Regions from separate parts of the Lysinibacillus sp. JNUCC 51 genome, predicted to be linked through region 1. Evidence: riboswitches for the same ligand, from Rfam matches in the RefSeq annotation. Region 1 holds a riboswitch; the other holds the start of a gene.
The links. A riboswitch is a leader RNA that binds a small molecule or an ion and turns the genes downstream of it on or off. The one in region 1 is predicted to bind lysine.
Positions count from the first base shown of each region.

Region 2: it holds a riboswitch for lysine, as region 1 does, so the genes downstream of both, JNUCC51_RS10435 (amino acid permease) here and JNUCC51_RS18045 (aspartate kinase) in region 1, are expected to answer to the same signal.

Region 1 is NZ_CP065545.1:3,737,858-3,748,830, forward strand. It holds gene JNUCC51_RS18030 (amino acid permease) at 1-691, shown strand, start outside; gene trxA (thioredoxin) at 825-1,136, shown strand; gene uvrC (excinuclease ABC subunit UvrC) at 1,498-3,288, shown strand; lysine riboswitch at 3,597-3,775, shown strand; gene JNUCC51_RS18045 (aspartate kinase) at 3,999-5,225, shown strand; gene JNUCC51_RS18050 (methyl-accepting chemotaxis protein) at 5,353-6,612, shown strand; gene JNUCC51_RS18055 (YslB family protein) at 6,882-7,316, opposite strand; gene JNUCC51_RS18060 (succinate dehydrogenase cytochrome b558 subunit) at 7,589-8,203, shown strand; gene sdhA (succinate dehydrogenase flavoprotein subunit) at 8,271-10,025, shown strand; gene sdhB (succinate dehydrogenase iron-sulfur subunit) at 10,031-10,810, shown strand.
Region 2 is NZ_CP065545.1:2,175,522-2,182,063, reverse strand. It holds tRNA gene JNUCC51_RS10520 (tRNA-Thr) at 1-16, shown strand, start outside; tRNA gene JNUCC51_RS10515 (tRNA-Tyr) at 23-106, shown strand; tRNA gene JNUCC51_RS10510 (tRNA-Trp) at 111-184, shown strand; tRNA gene JNUCC51_RS10505 (tRNA-His) at 232-307, shown strand; tRNA gene JNUCC51_RS10500 (tRNA-Gln) at 317-391, shown strand; tRNA gene JNUCC51_RS10495 (tRNA-Lys) at 407-479, shown strand; tRNA gene JNUCC51_RS10490 (tRNA-Arg) at 495-571, shown strand; tRNA gene JNUCC51_RS10485 (tRNA-Pro) at 588-664, shown strand; tRNA gene JNUCC51_RS10480 (tRNA-Ala) at 680-755, shown strand; tRNA gene JNUCC51_RS10475 (tRNA-Ser) at 770-862, shown strand; tRNA gene JNUCC51_RS10470 (tRNA-Phe) at 869-944, shown strand; tRNA gene JNUCC51_RS10465 (tRNA-Gly) at 948-1,021, shown strand; tRNA gene JNUCC51_RS10460 (tRNA-Ile) at 1,031-1,107, shown strand; tRNA gene JNUCC51_RS10455 (tRNA-Asn) at 1,112-1,188, shown strand; tRNA gene JNUCC51_RS10450 (tRNA-Glu) at 1,190-1,261, shown strand; gene JNUCC51_RS10445 (nitric oxide synthase oxygenase) at 1,777-2,823, shown strand; gene JNUCC51_RS10440 (CynX/NimT family MFS transporter) at 2,937-4,145, opposite strand; lysine riboswitch at 4,320-4,496, shown strand; gene JNUCC51_RS10435 (amino acid permease) at 4,581-6,044, shown strand; gene JNUCC51_RS10430 (serine hydrolase domain-containing protein) at 6,482-6,542, shown strand, end outside.

The sequences.
Region 1 (10,973 bases):
TACATTAGCTGAAACGAAAAATCCTGAGAAAGTAGTGCCAAAAGCTGTGCGCAGTACACTAGTACGTATTGTGACTTTTTATTTAGTTCCATTCTTTATTATCGTTAGCTTGATTCCTTGGAATGAAGTAAACGGGGTGCCAGAAAGCCCGTTTGTGATGGTCTTTAAAATGGTTGGGATTCCTGGTGCTGACCATATTATGAACGCTGTTGTTTTACTGGCAATCATTTCATCAATGAACTCGGGGCTTTATGGTTCATCACGAGTTCTGTATACACAAGCTGTAGATGGGCGTGTTCCAAAAATCTTTGCACATTTATCAAAAAGGAAAGTTCCGGTATATGCCATATTAATGTGTACTTTAGCTTTAAATATAGCTGTAATATTCTCTTTATTTGCGGGAAGCAAAACATTTGATTTCCTAATGGGTTCACTTGGATATACCGTGTTATTTATTTGGCTAATTATTGCGATTGCGCATCTAAAATCGCGTAAAATACAGCCAGAAAAAACAAGTGCCTATGCAGTGAAATGGTTCCCTTATACAACTTGGATCGCTATTATTGCGTTAAGTGCAATCCTAATTGGAATTATTTTTACAACATCGATTATCGTAACAGGTATTACATTAGCTATTTATCTTTTTATTACGTTAACGTATGTCTTCAAAGGTCGTTATCATGAAAATTAAGGTAAATTGCAAATCAACATAATGTCTTCTTCGACCTTATTTTTCATAAATTTTGCATAGTAGGCAGATTGTTCGCTCTAGAGAATTTATCCATGATATACTACAAGCATAGTAAGTTTAAGGAGGATTTCAAATGGCAATTGTACATGCAACAGATGCAACTTTCCAAGACGATATTAAAGAAGGGTTAGTACTAGTAGACTTTTGGGCTGCTTGGTGCGGACCTTGTAAAATGATTGGACCAGTTCTTGAAGAAATGGATGCTGCAGGTAGTGCGGCTAAAATTGTAAAAGTAGATGTAGATAACAACCAAGGTACTGCAGCAGAATACCAAATTATGTCTATCCCATCATTACTATTATTCAAAGACGGTGAATTAGTAGATAAAACAGTTGGTTTCCAACCAAAAGAAGCGTTAGAAGCGTTTATCGCAAAACATGCTTAACTTATTTCAGCACAAGTCTCCCACCTCTACAGATGGGAGATGAATGCGAATTTAAGCTCTTTTCAGGGGTGTCCAAACACCGCTGAAATTGAGGAACTCAGTCTAAGAACGCCACGTCCTGTGGCAACGACTGAGTGACCAACTTCGTGTTGGCCTAAAGCCTCCGGCGGATGTCACGGAATCGGAAAGGAGTTCTTTGTGCAAGCACAAAGCCGATTCCGGACGCAATTATGCCGAGGCATAATTGATCCTGTAAGAAAAAAAGAGTCAAGCCATCAATAAGATGTGCTTGGCTTTTTTTTCGTTATATAATATAGAGAAAAAGCGAACGCTATTTTTAGAAAATGGGGGCAGGTAGGCGATGAATGATTTAATAAAACGAAAGCTTGAAATTTTACCAGATCAGCCTGGCTGCTATTTGATGAAAGATCGACAAGGAACTATTATTTATGTCGGGAAAGCAAAAGTGCTGAAAAATCGAGTGCGCTCGTATTTTACTGGTTCGCATGAAGGGAAAACACAGAGGCTTGTAGGTGAAATAGAAGATTTTGAGTACATTGTGACATCTTCCAATATTGAAGCTTTAATTTTAGAGCTTAATCTTATAAAACTACATGATCCGAAGTACAATGTTATGCTGACGGATGATAAAACCTATCCGTATTTAAAAATTACAAATGAAAAACACCCGCGCCTTATTACAACACGAAAAGTGAAAAAGGATAAGGCAAAATATTTTGGTCCATATCCGAATGCATATGCAGCAAGTGAGACGAAAAAGCTGCTAGATCGTTTATATCCTCTTCGAAAATGTGTACAACTCCCTACCAAGGTTTGTTTGTATTATCATATGGGGCAATGTCTAGCTCCTTGTGTCAAGGATATAGATGCTGAAATTTACCACGATATGATTGAGGATATGACAAAGTTTTTAAATGGTGGGGTTGAGGAAGTCAAAAAGGAGCTAGAAGTAAAAATGCTAGCGGCCGCAGAAAATTTAGAGTTTGAGCGTGCAAAGGAATTTCGTGATCAAATTGCACATATCGATACAGTCATGCAAAAGCAAAAAATCGTCTCAAGTGATACAACTAACCGCGATGTATTTGGCTATGCCATCGAGAAGGGCTGGATGTGTGTTCAAGTTTTCTTTGTTCGTCAAGGAAAGCTCATTGAGCGAGATGTCTCGATTTTCCCGATTTATCAAGAGGCAGAAGAGGAATTTTTAACGTTCGTTGGACGATTTTACGATAAGCTAGAGCACATTAAGCCTAAGGAGATTTTTATCCCACAAACCATTGATTCAGAAATTTTAACGGAATTACTGGAAGTTAAGGTACTGACTCCAAAACGTGGGCAAAAAAAAGAATTAGTTGAATTAGCGACAAAAAATGCTGAAATTGCTGTAGCAGCGAAGTTCCAGCTTATTGAGCGTCAAGAAGAACGCACAATAGGAGCATGTGAGGCGCTCGGTGAAGCTATGAACATTTCTACGCCTTTACGGATTGAGGCTTTCGATAATAGTCATATGCATGGGACAGATGCTGTATCTGCAATGGTTGTATTTATCGATGGAAAACCTGCAAAGAAGGAGTATCGAAAATACAAAACACGTACCGCCGCCAAGCACGATGATTACGGGGCAATGCAGGAAGTAATACGTCGTCGATACACACGCGTTTTAAAAGATGGTCTACCTTTACCAGATTTAGTACTGATTGATGGTGGAAAGGGGCAAATGGAAGTCGCGCGAGAAGTATTAGAGGATGAGCTCGGTCTTGTCATTCCAATTGCCGGATTAGCAAAAGATGAAAAGCATAATACGTCACAGCTTCTATTTGGTGATCCACCTGAAGTAATTGCGTTAAAGCGAACAAGTGATGGATTCTACTTACTACAACGAATTCAGGATGAAGTACACCGCTTTGCTATTACCTTCTTACGACAGCAGCACGAGAAGCATGCTATACAATCTGTCCTCGATAATATAGAAGGCATTGGTCCGAAGCGAAAACAACAATTACTCAAACATTTTGGCTCTGTCAAAAAAATTCGTGAGGCAAGTATGCAGGCATTACAGGAAGCCGGAATGCCAGCTAATCTAGCTAGCAATATCTATGATTATTTTCATTCCGTAGAAGACTCCCATCTCTAAAGATGGTGAGAAATGCACATGGAATTCCTTTTCGGTGGATGTACAAACACCTACTGAAATAGAGGAACTCAGTCTAAGAACGCGGCAATTTATCTGTGCGAAAGCGAAGCGACAGCAACAAAAATTAAGCCAAGGCGAAATTGATTTTCAACAAGACACATTGTCAAAGAATTAGACGTATGCTAAGGTGTATATAACATTGCTCTGCAATATAGCAATGTTATATAGGCACCTTAGTTTTTTAGTAGTTTCTACATATTAAAATGGAAATTTCTTCACTAAGGTTCAATTATATACAATCACTATTAAGTGATGATAGAGGTGCAAGGTTCAAGAGTAGTATATTCGAGGGCGAACAAGTCCAGTGAAAATGTATGAAAGGGGAGCTTGCCGAAGTGGAGCGTCGTTGTTTCCGATGCTGTGCTGGTTTTACATTTAAGAGATGTAAGACTGTCGAATCTAAACGTTTCGGAGAGCTATCACACATGCGCAAGTTACTTTTATTGTACATGTTATAGGCAGCTTTCACGTTATGTGAGAGCTGCCTTTTTTGCTTTCTAGAAACAAACTTTTTCAGGGCAGTTACCCCTTCCTGAAAGGAGATGTTAAAAAATGGAGTAAAGGAAAGTGAGTGTCACTTTGATTTTGCTGCAAAAGTATAGCTACTTCATAATCAGTGGAATGATTGAATGCGAAGGAGAATGATAAAGATGGCGAGAATTGTGATGAAATTTGGTAGTGCTGCATTAGCATCAACAGAACACATTCGAAATGTTGCGAAAAAGGCGATTGCAGAAAAGGAAAGAGGTTTTGAGGTTGTTGTTGTCACTACATCTATGAGGGGGATGGCTAAAGAATTAGCAAAGATGGCTCGTGATTTATCAGACAATGCATCTAAGCGTGAACTAGACGCACTATTTTCAACAACATCACACTTATCAAGTACGTTAGTGTCAATTGCTTTGCAGGAAGAAGGATATGATGCAGTGTCATTAACGGGCTGGCAAGCAGGTATTCAAACAGATGATATGTACAGCAATGCCCGCATTGATGAGCTTGATGCTAGTCAAATAGAAAAGCATTTTAAACAGGGGAAAATTGTAATCGTTGCGGGGGAACAGGGTATCGATAATTCACGGAATATTACGACGCTTGGTAAAGGTGGGGCAGAAACCTCGGCTATAGCAATTGCAGCAAAGTTAAAGGCGGAGCGCGTAGATATTTACACGAATGTGGATGGAGTCTACACAGCTGATCCAAGCCATGTTGCTGGAGCACAGAAGCTAAAAGAGATTTCCTATGATGAGATGCTAGAGCTATCAAACTTAGGGTCTCAAGTTTTACACCCGAGAGCTGTAGAGTTAGCAAAAAAGTTTCAAATCCCAGTTGTTATTAGGTCGAGCGAAATAGATACAGTAGGTACTTTATTGAAGGAGGAAGTTGAAATGGAAAAAAATTTAATTGTACGTGGTGTTGCCTATGAGTCAGACGTTATTCGCTTAACGGTTGGTTATGATGCTTATTCTAATGCTTCGTTAGCGGATATCTTCACAATACTTGCAGAAAATCGCATAAACGTCGATATAATCGTACAAGCAATAATTGATGGTTTAAAGCCGACTGTATCATTTACCATTTTAAAAGAAGAGTTCGCTGAAGCATTACGTGTTTTAGAAGATAGCAAATTATCACTAGGGTTTAGTTTTGCTGATTTTGAAATTGGTTTAGCAAAGGTTTCCATCATTGGATCAGGAATGGTATCACATCCAGGGGTAGCTGCTCGAATGTTTGATCGTCTACGTCGTGAAGATATCCCTGTAAAAATGGTAAGTACGTCTGAAATAAAAGTGTCTGTCGTTGTACCTCAGGACGAAATGATCCATGCAGCAAATGTATTACATGATGAATTTAATTTAGAACAAGCGCTTTACATATAATTTTGAAGAGGATGTGTCAGTAAGAGGCACATCTTTTTTTGTTCACATCAATTTTAATATTTTATTCAATTCTATTGTTATATAATAAAATGTGACATGTTTTACCAATGGGAAGGTGGAAGTTTGTATGGTATTATTCGGTTTATTTCAAAAGCCAATGAATGAAATCGTTGAGAGAGATAACGATCTAGAAATACAAATATTAAAAAAGCGAATTTTGGAATTGGAACTTCAGCAGGAAAGCATTGATGTGAAAAATGCGATTTTAGACTTTGTACTAGCGCATATGGAGTTAATTAATTTTCAAACGGCTTTAAAGGTTCAAAATGTCTCAACGAATGTAGGGGATATTTCAGCGATGAGTGAAGAAATGTCGTCAAATACAGAAGAGATGCTTGCGGTTGAGCAAAATGTTAATGCAAACATTCAAGAAATAAAACAGCATTCGTTACTCCTTGTTGAAGAAATGGAATCTTCCATTACAAAAGGTGAAATGGTTCACGAGTTGCTGGCCAAAGGAGCTCAGTCAACAGAGCAGTTGTATGAAGAAATTATTAAAATGGATGATATCGGTAAAAGTGTAACCGGGATTGCCGATCAGACACAACTACTATCCTTAAATGCCTCAATTGAAGCCGCGCGTGCTGGTGAGCATGGAAAGGGCTTTAATGTTGTCGCGATGGAGGTAGGGAAATTAGCCAGTAGCTCGAAAGGTTCATTGCAAGAAATGACAAAGATTCGATCAGTCATTGATACGAAATTACATAATACAATAACAAATATTAAACAAGTCGAACATTATTTAACTGACTTTTTAAGTATCATGAAGGACAATATTGCTAATCTGACTGTATCAAGTAGAAATATTGAAGAAGCAGCACATGGCATTCATCAAATAACAGTTGCATCAGAAGAAAATGTAATAGCTGTAGGTCGTTTAGCGGAAACAACGATGGAATTATCACATTCTAGTGACTTCTCGGATATAATCCAAAATCAAGTATCTGAAATGTTAAAAGCTATTGCGCCGACAATTAGAAAACCATCAGAGCAAACCGTAGTTAGCCAGTTGGCAGCAAGGTTAATGGATCATGCTAGCTTTTTACGAAATGCTATTCAAAAGGCTGGTCATAAAGAAATGATAAAAACGCATCATCAATGTATGTTTGGGAAATGGTATTATGGACACTTTGAGGAATATCAGAATTTACCAGAATATCGTAAGATTGAACAGCCACATGAATTAGTACATATGTCCGCACAAAAATTAGTGAATGAACTGTCAATTAATAACATAGAAGAAATGATTCAACACTCACTTAATATTTTGGAGGCATTTATTACGTTAATAGATGTGCTATTAAAAGAAAGACATGCTCAACTATAAATAGAAAAAAGGATTCGTGGGCATAACGAGAGGTTGATTTCCGCTGTGGGGTCTCGCCAACAGATGTTTTTTCCGCGAAAGCGAAGCGGTAGCGGTACCGATGTTGGTCGCAAAGGGGTTATCACAGGACGTAATGGTTTTAGCTTTCGTTCCTCTATTGCTGATCTCTAAGGAGTTGCCCAGTAAACGCTACGATTAACTTCTATTAATATACAATATACAAAAAAAGGATTGCCATCCATAAATTCAGGGTGGCAATCCTTTTTGTTTTATTCTGTAGGAACGGTGTTCATGATTCGTTCTTTGACGTCCCATTTTACTGTAAATATAACGTGCTGTTGCTTTTCACGTTTTTCATCATAGCATTCTGTTAAATAACCTTTTGCTTGCTGGATTTGCTCAGCTATAAATCCTGCTTCAAGTCTAAAGCTACGAAGACCGATTTGTATCAGTTCTGGATCATTTGTCAACTGGAATATACGTCCATCTTTTGATTCTTTGATAAGCTCTAAATTACCCCAACAGGCATCTGCGAAAAATGCGATAAGTTCATCTTGACTTTTACATGGGAACTTCCGTGCTAGGTCTTTTCCTGCCCAATAAAGGACATCACCTTCATGTTTACCAAGGATGGAAGATAAAATATAATCGCGAATTATCTCATATCCAAATGGTGAGATTGTAGGGGATGAAGTGTTTAACATTTAAATCCTTCTTTCTTAGAATTTTCTTAAAATTTGACACTGATAAAGTAAAGATAGATTTTTCGAGAAAAAACGATGCATCATGTACTAGATTCTTTCTTTAATAAGGATTGTGAAAAACTCTTGGTTGCCTTGACGCTCGTAGCTCTTGAGAGTACAATAAACATGTCATAATATTGTACCATGATGAAATACACAGTCAATGAAGTATCAGTTACAAAATGATGACTTCTTTTGTTGTGCTATTTTAAGTACTAAGGGGGGTAACAGTCTTGTCGAAAGATCGAGAGTTTTTATGGCGTCGTTTACATTCTCTACTTGGTGTGATTCCAGTAGGTCTGTTTCTGATGTTCCACTTGTCAATGAACTTCACTGCTGTTGGTGGTGAACAAGCTTACAATAATGCAGTAGGTAAGATGGATTTGATTCCACACAATCTTCTGTTAGTAATTGAGTGGGTAGTTATTTATATCCCATTACTGTTCCACGCATTCTATGGTGTCTTCATTGCATTCACTGCTTCACCAAACACAGGGCGTTTCAGCACATACCGTAACTGGATGTTCTCATTACAACGTTTCACTGGTGTATTCTTAGTGATTTTCATTGCATGGCATATTTTCGAAACGCGTATCCAAAAAGCGTTAGGTGCAGATGTTGAATTCAATATGATCGCAGATATCGTATCGAATCCATTCATGCTTGGATTCTACATTGTTGGTATTATATCAGCAACTTTCCACTTATCTAACGGTTTATGGGCATTCCTAGTAAGCTGGGGTATTACACAATCTCCTCAGTCTCAAAAGGTTGCTACTTATGTAACAAACATTATTTTCGTAATTCTAAGTGTAGTTGGTGTGGCTGCTATTTTAGCTTTTGCTTAATTTAATAGAAGCTACTATAGAGTACATGGCAATCATTGCAATTTTTTAAGAGGAGTGAGAAATAATCATGGCGAAAAGCAAAATAATTGTTGTCGGCGGCGGTCTAGCTGGTCTGATGGCAACGATTAAAGCAGCTGAAGTTGGTACTGAAGTTGATTTATTCTCATTAGTTCCTGTAAAACGCTCACACTCTGTATGTGCGCAGGGCGGAATTAATGGTGCGGTAAATACAAAAGGTGAAGGGGATTCTCCTTGGATTCACTTCGATGATACAGTATATGGTGGGGACTTCTTAGCGAACCAACCACCAGTTAAGGGTATGTGTGATGCAGCCCCTGGTATTATTCATTTAATGGACCGTATGGGTGTAATGTTCAACCGTACACCAGAAGGTCTTCTTGATTTCCGTCGTTTTGGTGGTACATTACACCACCGTACAGCATTTTCTGGTGCGACAACTGGTCAACAATTACTATACGCACTAGACGAGCAAGTTCGTTCTCACGAAGTAGCTGGTTTAGTTAACAAATATGAGCACTGGGAATTCCTTGGTGCAGTAGTCGATCCTGATGGCGTTTGTCGTGGTATCGTAGCGCAAGATATGCGTACAGAAGAAATTAAATCATTCCGTGCAGACGCTGTAATTATGGCGACTGGTGGCCCTGGTATTATCTTCGGTAAAACAACAAACTCTGTAATCAATACAGGTTCTGCTGCTTCTATCGTTTACCAACAAGGTGCTTCTTACGCGAATGGTGAGTTCATTCAAATTCACCCAACAGCTATTCCTGGAGATGACAAAAACCGTCTAATGTCAGAATCAGCTCGTGGTGAAGGTGGCCGTATTTGGACTTATAAAGACGGTAAGCCTTGGTACTTCTTAGAAGAGAAATACCCAGCATATGGTAACTTAGTACCACGTGATATTGCAACACGTGAAATTTTCGACGTTTGTGTGAACCAAAAATTAGGTATCAACGGTGAAAACATGGTATACCTAGATCTTTCTCATAAAGATCCACATGAATTAGATGTAAAACTTGGTGGTATTATTGAAATCTACGAAAAATTCGTAGGTGATGATCCACGTAAATTACCAATGAAAATTTTCCCAGCGGTTCACTACTCAATGGGTGGATTATGGGTTGACTACAACCAAATGACTGAAATTCCTGGATTATTTGCAGCAGGTGAATGTGATTACTCTCAACATGGTGCAAACCGTCTTGGTGCGAACTCATTATTATCTGCTATCTATGGTGGTATGGTTGCTGGTCCAAACGCAGTAGACTATGTTAAACATCTTAAAAAGCATGCTGAAGATCTTCCACAAGAAATCTATGATGCACGCGTTCAAGAAGAACAAGCTAAGTGGGAAGCTATCATGAAAATGGATGGCACAGAAAACGCTTACTTACTTCATAAAGAGCTTGGTGAAATGATGACAGCTACTATGACAGTAGTACGTTATAACGACCAACTTGAAGATACATTAAACAAACTTGATGAATTCCAAAAACGTTGGGAAAACATTAACATCAACGATACACAAAAATGGAGCAACCAAGGTGCTCACTTTACGCGTCAGTTGAAAAATATGATTTACCTTGCGAAAGTAATGACAAAAGGTGCATTATTACGTAACGAATCTCGCGGTGCACACTATAAACCAGATTTCCCTAACCGTGATGATGAGAACTTCTTAAAAACAACAATGGCGAAGTTTGATCCAACTACTGGTAATCCAATTATCACGTACCAAGAAGTTGACGTTTCATTAATTCCACCACGTAAACGTGATTACTCTGCGAAAGGAGACTAAGAATTATGAATATCGCAGCTAATACTGGAAGAATGGTTAAAGTGGAAGTTTTACGTCAAGACGCAAAAGGCGGCAATGGCTACTGGCAAAAATTCCAAGTGCCTTACCGTCACGGTATGAACGTAATTTCTATTTTAATGGAAATCCAAAAAAATCCTGTTACTGAAAATGGCGAAAAAACTACTCCAGTAACTTGGGATATGAACTGTCTTGAAGAAGTTTGCGGTGCATGTTCAATGGTTATTAATGGCCGTCCACGTCAATCTTGTTCAACACTTGTTGACCAACTGACTGAGCCAATTAAACTTGAGCCTATGAAAACTTTCCCAGTTATTCGTGACTTACAAGTTGACCGTGAACGTATGTTCAATGCACTTAAAAAAGTTAAAGCATGGGTTCCAATCGATGGTACTTATGATTTAGGTGAAGGTCCACGTATGCCAGAAGGTAAACGTCAATGGGCTTATGAATTATCTAAATGTATGACTTGTGGTGTATGTATGGAAGCATGTCCAAACGTGTCTGAAAAAGCTTCATTCATCGGACCAGCACCATTATCACAAGTGCGTCTATTCAACACTCACCCAACTGGTGCAATGATTAAAGACGAACGTTTAAATGCAATCATGGGTGATGGAGGCCTTGCAAACTGCGGTAACTCACAAAACTGTGTGGCTGCTTGTCCAAAAGGTATTCCTTTAACAACATCTATCGCATCATTAAACCGTGCAACTACAGTGCAAATGTTCCGTAACTTCTTCGGTTCTGACCACTACGTTGACTAATATAGTACAAGCTTTACTCCCAAACTCCTTTACACTAAATGTGTAAGGGAGTTTTTTTCTATGAAAAATATTAAATAATTTTATAGAATAACTACTCGTAAATGATTGATTGATCCTACTCACCATAAAAGTTTCGTACTACAGGGAGTTCAGATAGGGGCAT
Region 2 (6,542 bases), 1.6 Mb from region 1:
CCTATCGCCGGCACCATCCCTTGGAGGGGTAGCGAAGAGGCTAAACGCGGCGGACTGTAAATCCGCTCCTTAGGGTTCGGCGGTTCGAATCCGTCCCCCTCCACCATTTTAGGGGCATAGTTCAACGGTAGAATAGAGGTCTCCAAAACCTTTGGTGTGGGTTCGATTCCTACTGCCCCTGCCAGGTTTCGAGGTACTCGTTATCAAACACTGCTATGATTACATATAGTGGCGATTGTGGCGAAGTGGTTAACGCACCGGATTGTGGTTCCGGCATTCGTGGGTTCGATTCCCATCAGTCGCCCCATTTAATTATTGGGGTATAGCCAAGCGGTAAGGCAACGGATTTTGATTCCGTCATGCCTAGGTTCGAATCCTAGTACCCCAGCCATTCATTTCTTAGTTTGAGCCATTAGCTCAGTTGGTAGAGCATCTGACTTTTAATCAGAGGGTCGAAGGTTCGAGTCCTTCATGGCTCATCAGTTTTTATAAATGCGCCCGTAGCTCAATTGGATAGAGCGTCTGACTACGGATCAGAAGGTTATGGGTTCGACTCCTGTCGGGCGCGCCAAAAAAGCCTATAATATCGGAATGTAGCTCAGCTTGGTAGAGCACTTGGTTTGGGACCAAGGGGTCGTAGGTTCGAATCCTGTCATTCCGACCATCTTTCTTAATTATTGGGGCCTTAGCTCAGCTGGGAGAGCGCCTGCCTTGCACGCAGGAGGTCAGCGGTTCGATCCCGCTAGGCTCCACCATTTATATAATTTCCGGAGGTATACCCAAGTCTGGCTGAAGGGATCGGTCTTGAAAACCGACAGGCGGGTAACACCGCGCGGGGGTTCGAATCCCTCTACCTCCTCCATTTTCCGGGTCAGTAGCTCAGTTGGTAGAGCATTAGATTGAAGCTCTAAGTGTCGGCGGTTCGATTCCGTCCTGACCCACCATCTGCGGGTGTAGTTTAATGGTAAAACCTCAGCCTTCCAAGCTGATGTCGTGAGTTCGATTCTCATCACCCGCTCCAAAAAATAATGGGCCTATAGCTCAGCTGGTTAGAGCGCACGCCTGATAAGCGTGAGGTCGATGGTTCGAGTCCATTTAGGCCCACCATTATTCCGAAGTAGCTCAGTTGGTAGTAGCACCTGACTGTTAATCAGGTTGTCGCAGGTTCGAGTCCTGCCTTCGGAGCCACGGCCCGTTGGTCAAGTGGTTAAGACACCGCCCTTTCACGGCGGTAACACGGGTTCGAATCCCGTACGGGTCATCAAGCATGTTGCACATTAGTGCGACATGCTTTTTTTTATGCGAACTATACTGACAAACAAAGTTCATCATGCGTTAAGGAAATTTTATTTCTAAAGCACAAATAATAACTTCTACTCCTAAATACTGCAAAGGGAGTGCAAAATGGGGCCTAATGCGTCTCGTGTATTACCTACTTCGGCATAATAAAACGTTATAATAAACGTTATAATAGCATATCTCTACTTAAAAAATTTTCCTCTGTAATTTCTCCTGATTTTTATAATGTCTACTCAAGATGGGAACCCTTTTAATAAATAATTTTAGTGAAGGCTTAAGCATAAAGACGAATCCTGACGCATTGTTTATTTGCACGACAGCGGCAATTATACCGAGGCATAATTCATAAAATGAAGAGGTGGTATGAAATATTGAACAAAGTATTTCATATATAAAATATGTATGTTTTCTGGCAGATTTTTTCGTGGTGATTATAGTTCCATTCCTCTAATATGAGGGTAGATGGAGGAATTCGATATGAATTTACAGGAAGTACAGCGTTTTTTAGAACTTTATCAAGTAGAACAAAATGAGTCGAAAACATGGCTAGAAAATAAGTCACAGCAAATTAAAACTGCAGGCGAATATATACCGACAACGGAAGAATTAATCTTTGGTGCACGAGTGGCCTGGCGTAATAGTAATAAGTGTATTGGTCGATTGTTTTGGCAATCACTGCATGTTGTAGATGCCCGCGATATTTCCAATGAAGAGGGTATCTTCAAAGCTTTGCTTGAACATATTAAGTATGCAACAAATGGTGGAAAAATTCGTCCAACAATAACGGTTTTTGCACCAGGGCGTGTTCGTATATGGAATCATCAGCTAATCCGTTATGCTGGCTATGAAACTGAATCTGGAATCATTGGTGATTTGCATTCTGTTGAGTTTACAAAATTATGTGAGTCACTTGGTTGGCAAGGAGAGGGAACGGCATTTGATGTCCTTCCACTTGTTGTACAAATGGACGGAAGGGAGCCGCAATTGTTTAGGATTCCTGACGAGTATGTACTACAGGTACCGATTCGTCATCCAGAATCATCTCAAGTAGAGAAGCTAGGATTAAAATGGTATGCAGTGCCGATTATATCGAGTATGCGTTTCCAAATGGCAGGTATTGATTTTGAGGCTGCCCCATTCAATGGTTGGTATATGGGTACAGAAATCGGGGCACGTAATTTAGCAGATCATGAACGTTATAATATGCTGCCCGCTATAGCAGAAATTTTCAATCTCGATACAACTAAACAGGCTTCTTTATGGCGTGATCGTGCATTAGTCGAGCTGAATATTGCCGTACTACATTCTTTTAAAGAAGACGGTGTGAGCATTGTAGATCATCATACAGCTGCACAGCAATTTAAATTGTTTGAGGAAACTGAAGCAGCGGCGGATCGTAAGGTTACAGGCAATTGGACGTGGTTGATTCCACCTCTTTCACCAGCTACGACTCATATTTTCCATAAGCCCTATGTTAATATTTACAATACACCGAATTATTTTTATCAGAAACCACCTTATTAGAGAAAAAGGCAGCCCACTTTAACTTCTTTCAGCGGGTGTTCAAACATCTGTACCTGTCGCTACGCTTTCGGTACAAAAGACATCCGCTTAAAGAAGCTCATGAGCCACCTTATTTAATTCACATATTCATTTTTAGAAGCCCTAAATGAACATAAGAAAAGTATCAATACTACGATAACAAATAACCAACCTGCTATATTCCAGCCACCAAATAAATCATGTAAATATCCAAATAAAATTGGACCGATTGCGGCTAATAAATATCCTAATGATTGTGCGAATCCTGATAAATCAGCTGCTTCTAAAGCTGTACGGGTACGTAGTGTAAAGAACATCATCGCTAATGCGAATGAAGCACCTCCGGCTAAGCCTAGTAGCACCATCCATAGTACAGCGAGGCTTGTCCATTCCATGACTACCCCGATAAAGCCAACTAAGTAAAATGCCGTAAACATTAATACGAGAGGACGTTGAGATGTCATTTTACTAGCGATAATAGGCACAGCTAAAGCCATTGGAACTTGTGAAAATTGCATGATGGAAAACATCCAGCCTGCACGATCTGCAGCTAATCCTTGTGCTATATATATTTCAGGAATCCAAGCGGCAGTTGTGTAGAATAATAATGACTGAAATCCCATAGCCCCTGTTACTGCCCAAGTAACAGGTGATTTCCATAATGGTATACGTTCTTTCGTAGTCTCAACATTCGGTTCAGGCTTATTAAATTTCAACTGTGGAATCCAAATTAAGATGGTTAACACCACAAGAACAAGTGCGATTGCCAGTGCACCTTGCCAACCGAGTGATGAGTTGGCAATAGGATAGCTAATGCCAGCGCCGAGTCCAGCTGTCAAATTCATCGACATTGTAAAAAATGCCATAAGTAAACCTACGTGATAGGGAAATTTCAATTTAAGTAATCCCGGAATTAGTACGTTACCGAATGAAATGGCTATACCAATTAGCATAGTACCAAAAATAAGTAAACTAGTTGTGCCAAGGGAGCGTAATACAATCCCTACCGCTAATAGAATAGTCGATAAAAATAATGTTAATTCTAGTCCGAATTTACGTGCGACAATTGGTGCAAATGGTGAAATGATTGCAAATGCTAGCAATGGAATCGTCGTTAGAAAGCCTGCTAGTACATGGGATATGCCGAGGTCTTCACGAATAAAGGAAGTAATAGGTCCAACAACTGTTAGCGGCATCCGTAATGTCGAGGCAATACAAATTACTCCGATAACTAGTAATAAGGTTGTACCTTTCCAGTTAATTTTCCTGCTAGGATAAGTATCGGTATGTTCATGAGTAGTCAAATAAATCCCCCCTGTTAGAACAATTTTGATTGAATCACTATACCACTTTATCACATTAATAAAAATAGTTGAAAATTCACAAAATACAGAACATTACTCTGGTTATTGAAATGTCATAGGTCATATGTTAAACTAATACCCATCATAAATTTAATATTTAATGCCTCATGTTTATATTGAGGTAGAGGTCGCGGTATTTAAGAGTATGTTAATGGAAATGACAAGCATTTGAGAAATTAGCTGAAAGGAAATACTGCCGAAGTGTGAGGGGACTTGAAAACCTCATGCTGGGGCTGTCTCCGAAAGGAACAGAACTGTCACGTTTGGACAACGTGTTGAGCTATCATTTTGAAAGAACAGAGGATTTACTTAGCCATCACAGTAACGTTCATGTGATGGCATTTTTTTGCCTCTTAAAAGGAAGGAAGCTATATTGTGAGTGAAATAAAAGTCAATCAGCTCGGACATAAAGCGCCGAAGCTGAAAAAAGAATTAAAAAGCCGTCATATTACAATGATTTCATTAGGCGGTACAATCGGTACTGGATTGTTTTTAGCTAGTGGTGGTGCAATTGCACAAGCAGGACCTGGAGGTGCACTACTCGCTTATGCATTAATCGGTATCATGGTGTATTTTTTAATGACGAGCTTAGGCGAAATGGCAGCCTATATGCCATCATCGGGTTCATTTAGTACTTATGCTACAAAGTTTGTAGACCCAGCTCTAGGCTTTGCACTTGGTTGGAACTACTGGTACAACTGGGCAATTACAATTGCAGCAGAAATTTCTGCTGTATCATTAATTATGAAATATTGGTTCCCAGATAGCTCATCAGCACTTTGGACTGTTTTATTTATTGCCGTCGTTTTAACGTTCAATCTATTATCGGTAAAAAGCTATGGTGAAAGTGAATATTGGTTTGCCATGATAAAGGTTGTAACTGTAATCATTTTTATTATCATCAGTTTTTTAATGATTTTTGGTATTTTAGGAGGAAACGCTCCGGTAGGCTTTACGAATTTCTTTATTAGTGATGGACCATTCCACGGTGGATTCCTTGCTACATTTGGTATTTTCTTAGCTGCAGGATTCTCGTTCCAAGGGACAGAGCTACTTGGAATAACAGCAGGTGAAACAGATGATCCTGGTAAAAATATTCCGAAAGCAGTTAAGTCTGTTTTCTGGCGAATTCTTTTGTTCTATATTTTAGCAATCGGTGCAATTGGGTTGTTGATTCCATTTACAGACGCACGTTTATTATCTGAAGATATCGCTGTTTCACCATTTACACTGGTGTTCGACCGTTTAGGAATTGCCTTTGCGGCATCATTGATGAATGCTATCATTCTAACGGCAATGCTGTCAGCAGGGAATTCAGGGCTGTACGCATCTTCTCGTATGCTTTGGCAATTAGCGGTAGATGGACATGCACCGAAATTTTTCACTAAACTAAGCCGTCGAGGTATTCCGATTTACGCATTGCTGGCGACTTTAGCTGTAGGCTCCCTAGCATTTTTAGCTTCATTCTTTGGTGATGGTGTGGTCTACATGTGGCTTCTAAATGCCTCAGGAATGTCTGGATTCATTGCTTGGTTAGGTATTGCATTTAGCCATTACCGCTTCCGTCGAGCATTCGAGGCACAAGGCTTAGATCCGAAATTATTGCCGTATAGAGCAAAGCTGTTCCCATTCGGTCCGCTATTTGCCTTTACGGTTTGTATGATTGTTGTTATTGGACAAAACTACAATGCCTTTATGGGTGATACAGTAGATTGGTACGGAGTCCTTGTCTCGTATATCGGTATTCCTCTTTTCTTGCTGTTATGGCTTGGCTATAAAATCAAGCATAAAACAAAAATGCTTCCACTTAAAGAATGTGATTTAAAGGTGGAAGACTAATATTAAAGCTGTTCTATAATCCATTGAATGATGGTTATGGAACGGCTTTTTTTACTATTTTGCAAAAGATATATGAAACAAAGATATTACATATGGTAAATTATAGATCAATAACCACAAGTAGTTGATAATATTTTTGGTTATTAGTTGATTGGAGTGGAGGCTGGGTGACTCCATGGGAATCAGCGTCTTAGATAAGACACTGGAGCGAGGCGAAGCGGCTCATCGGACACCCCAGGAAGCTTTGCTCTGCGCGAAAGCGAAGCGGCAGCGATAAAAACGCCCAGCCGGAACGGAAATCAACCCCTCGTTTTGGTGATGGCCCAAATTATAAATAATTTATCCACTATTAACGGGCAGCAATTATTTATACCGAAAGCAAAAATAACTGCACGGAAAAGCCCAATAGGTGAAGAAAAATAATCAGAGGGGGAAAAATGATAGACTACCCATTTTTACAATATAGATTAAAAAAAGAAAAGATTAATACTTTTTTGA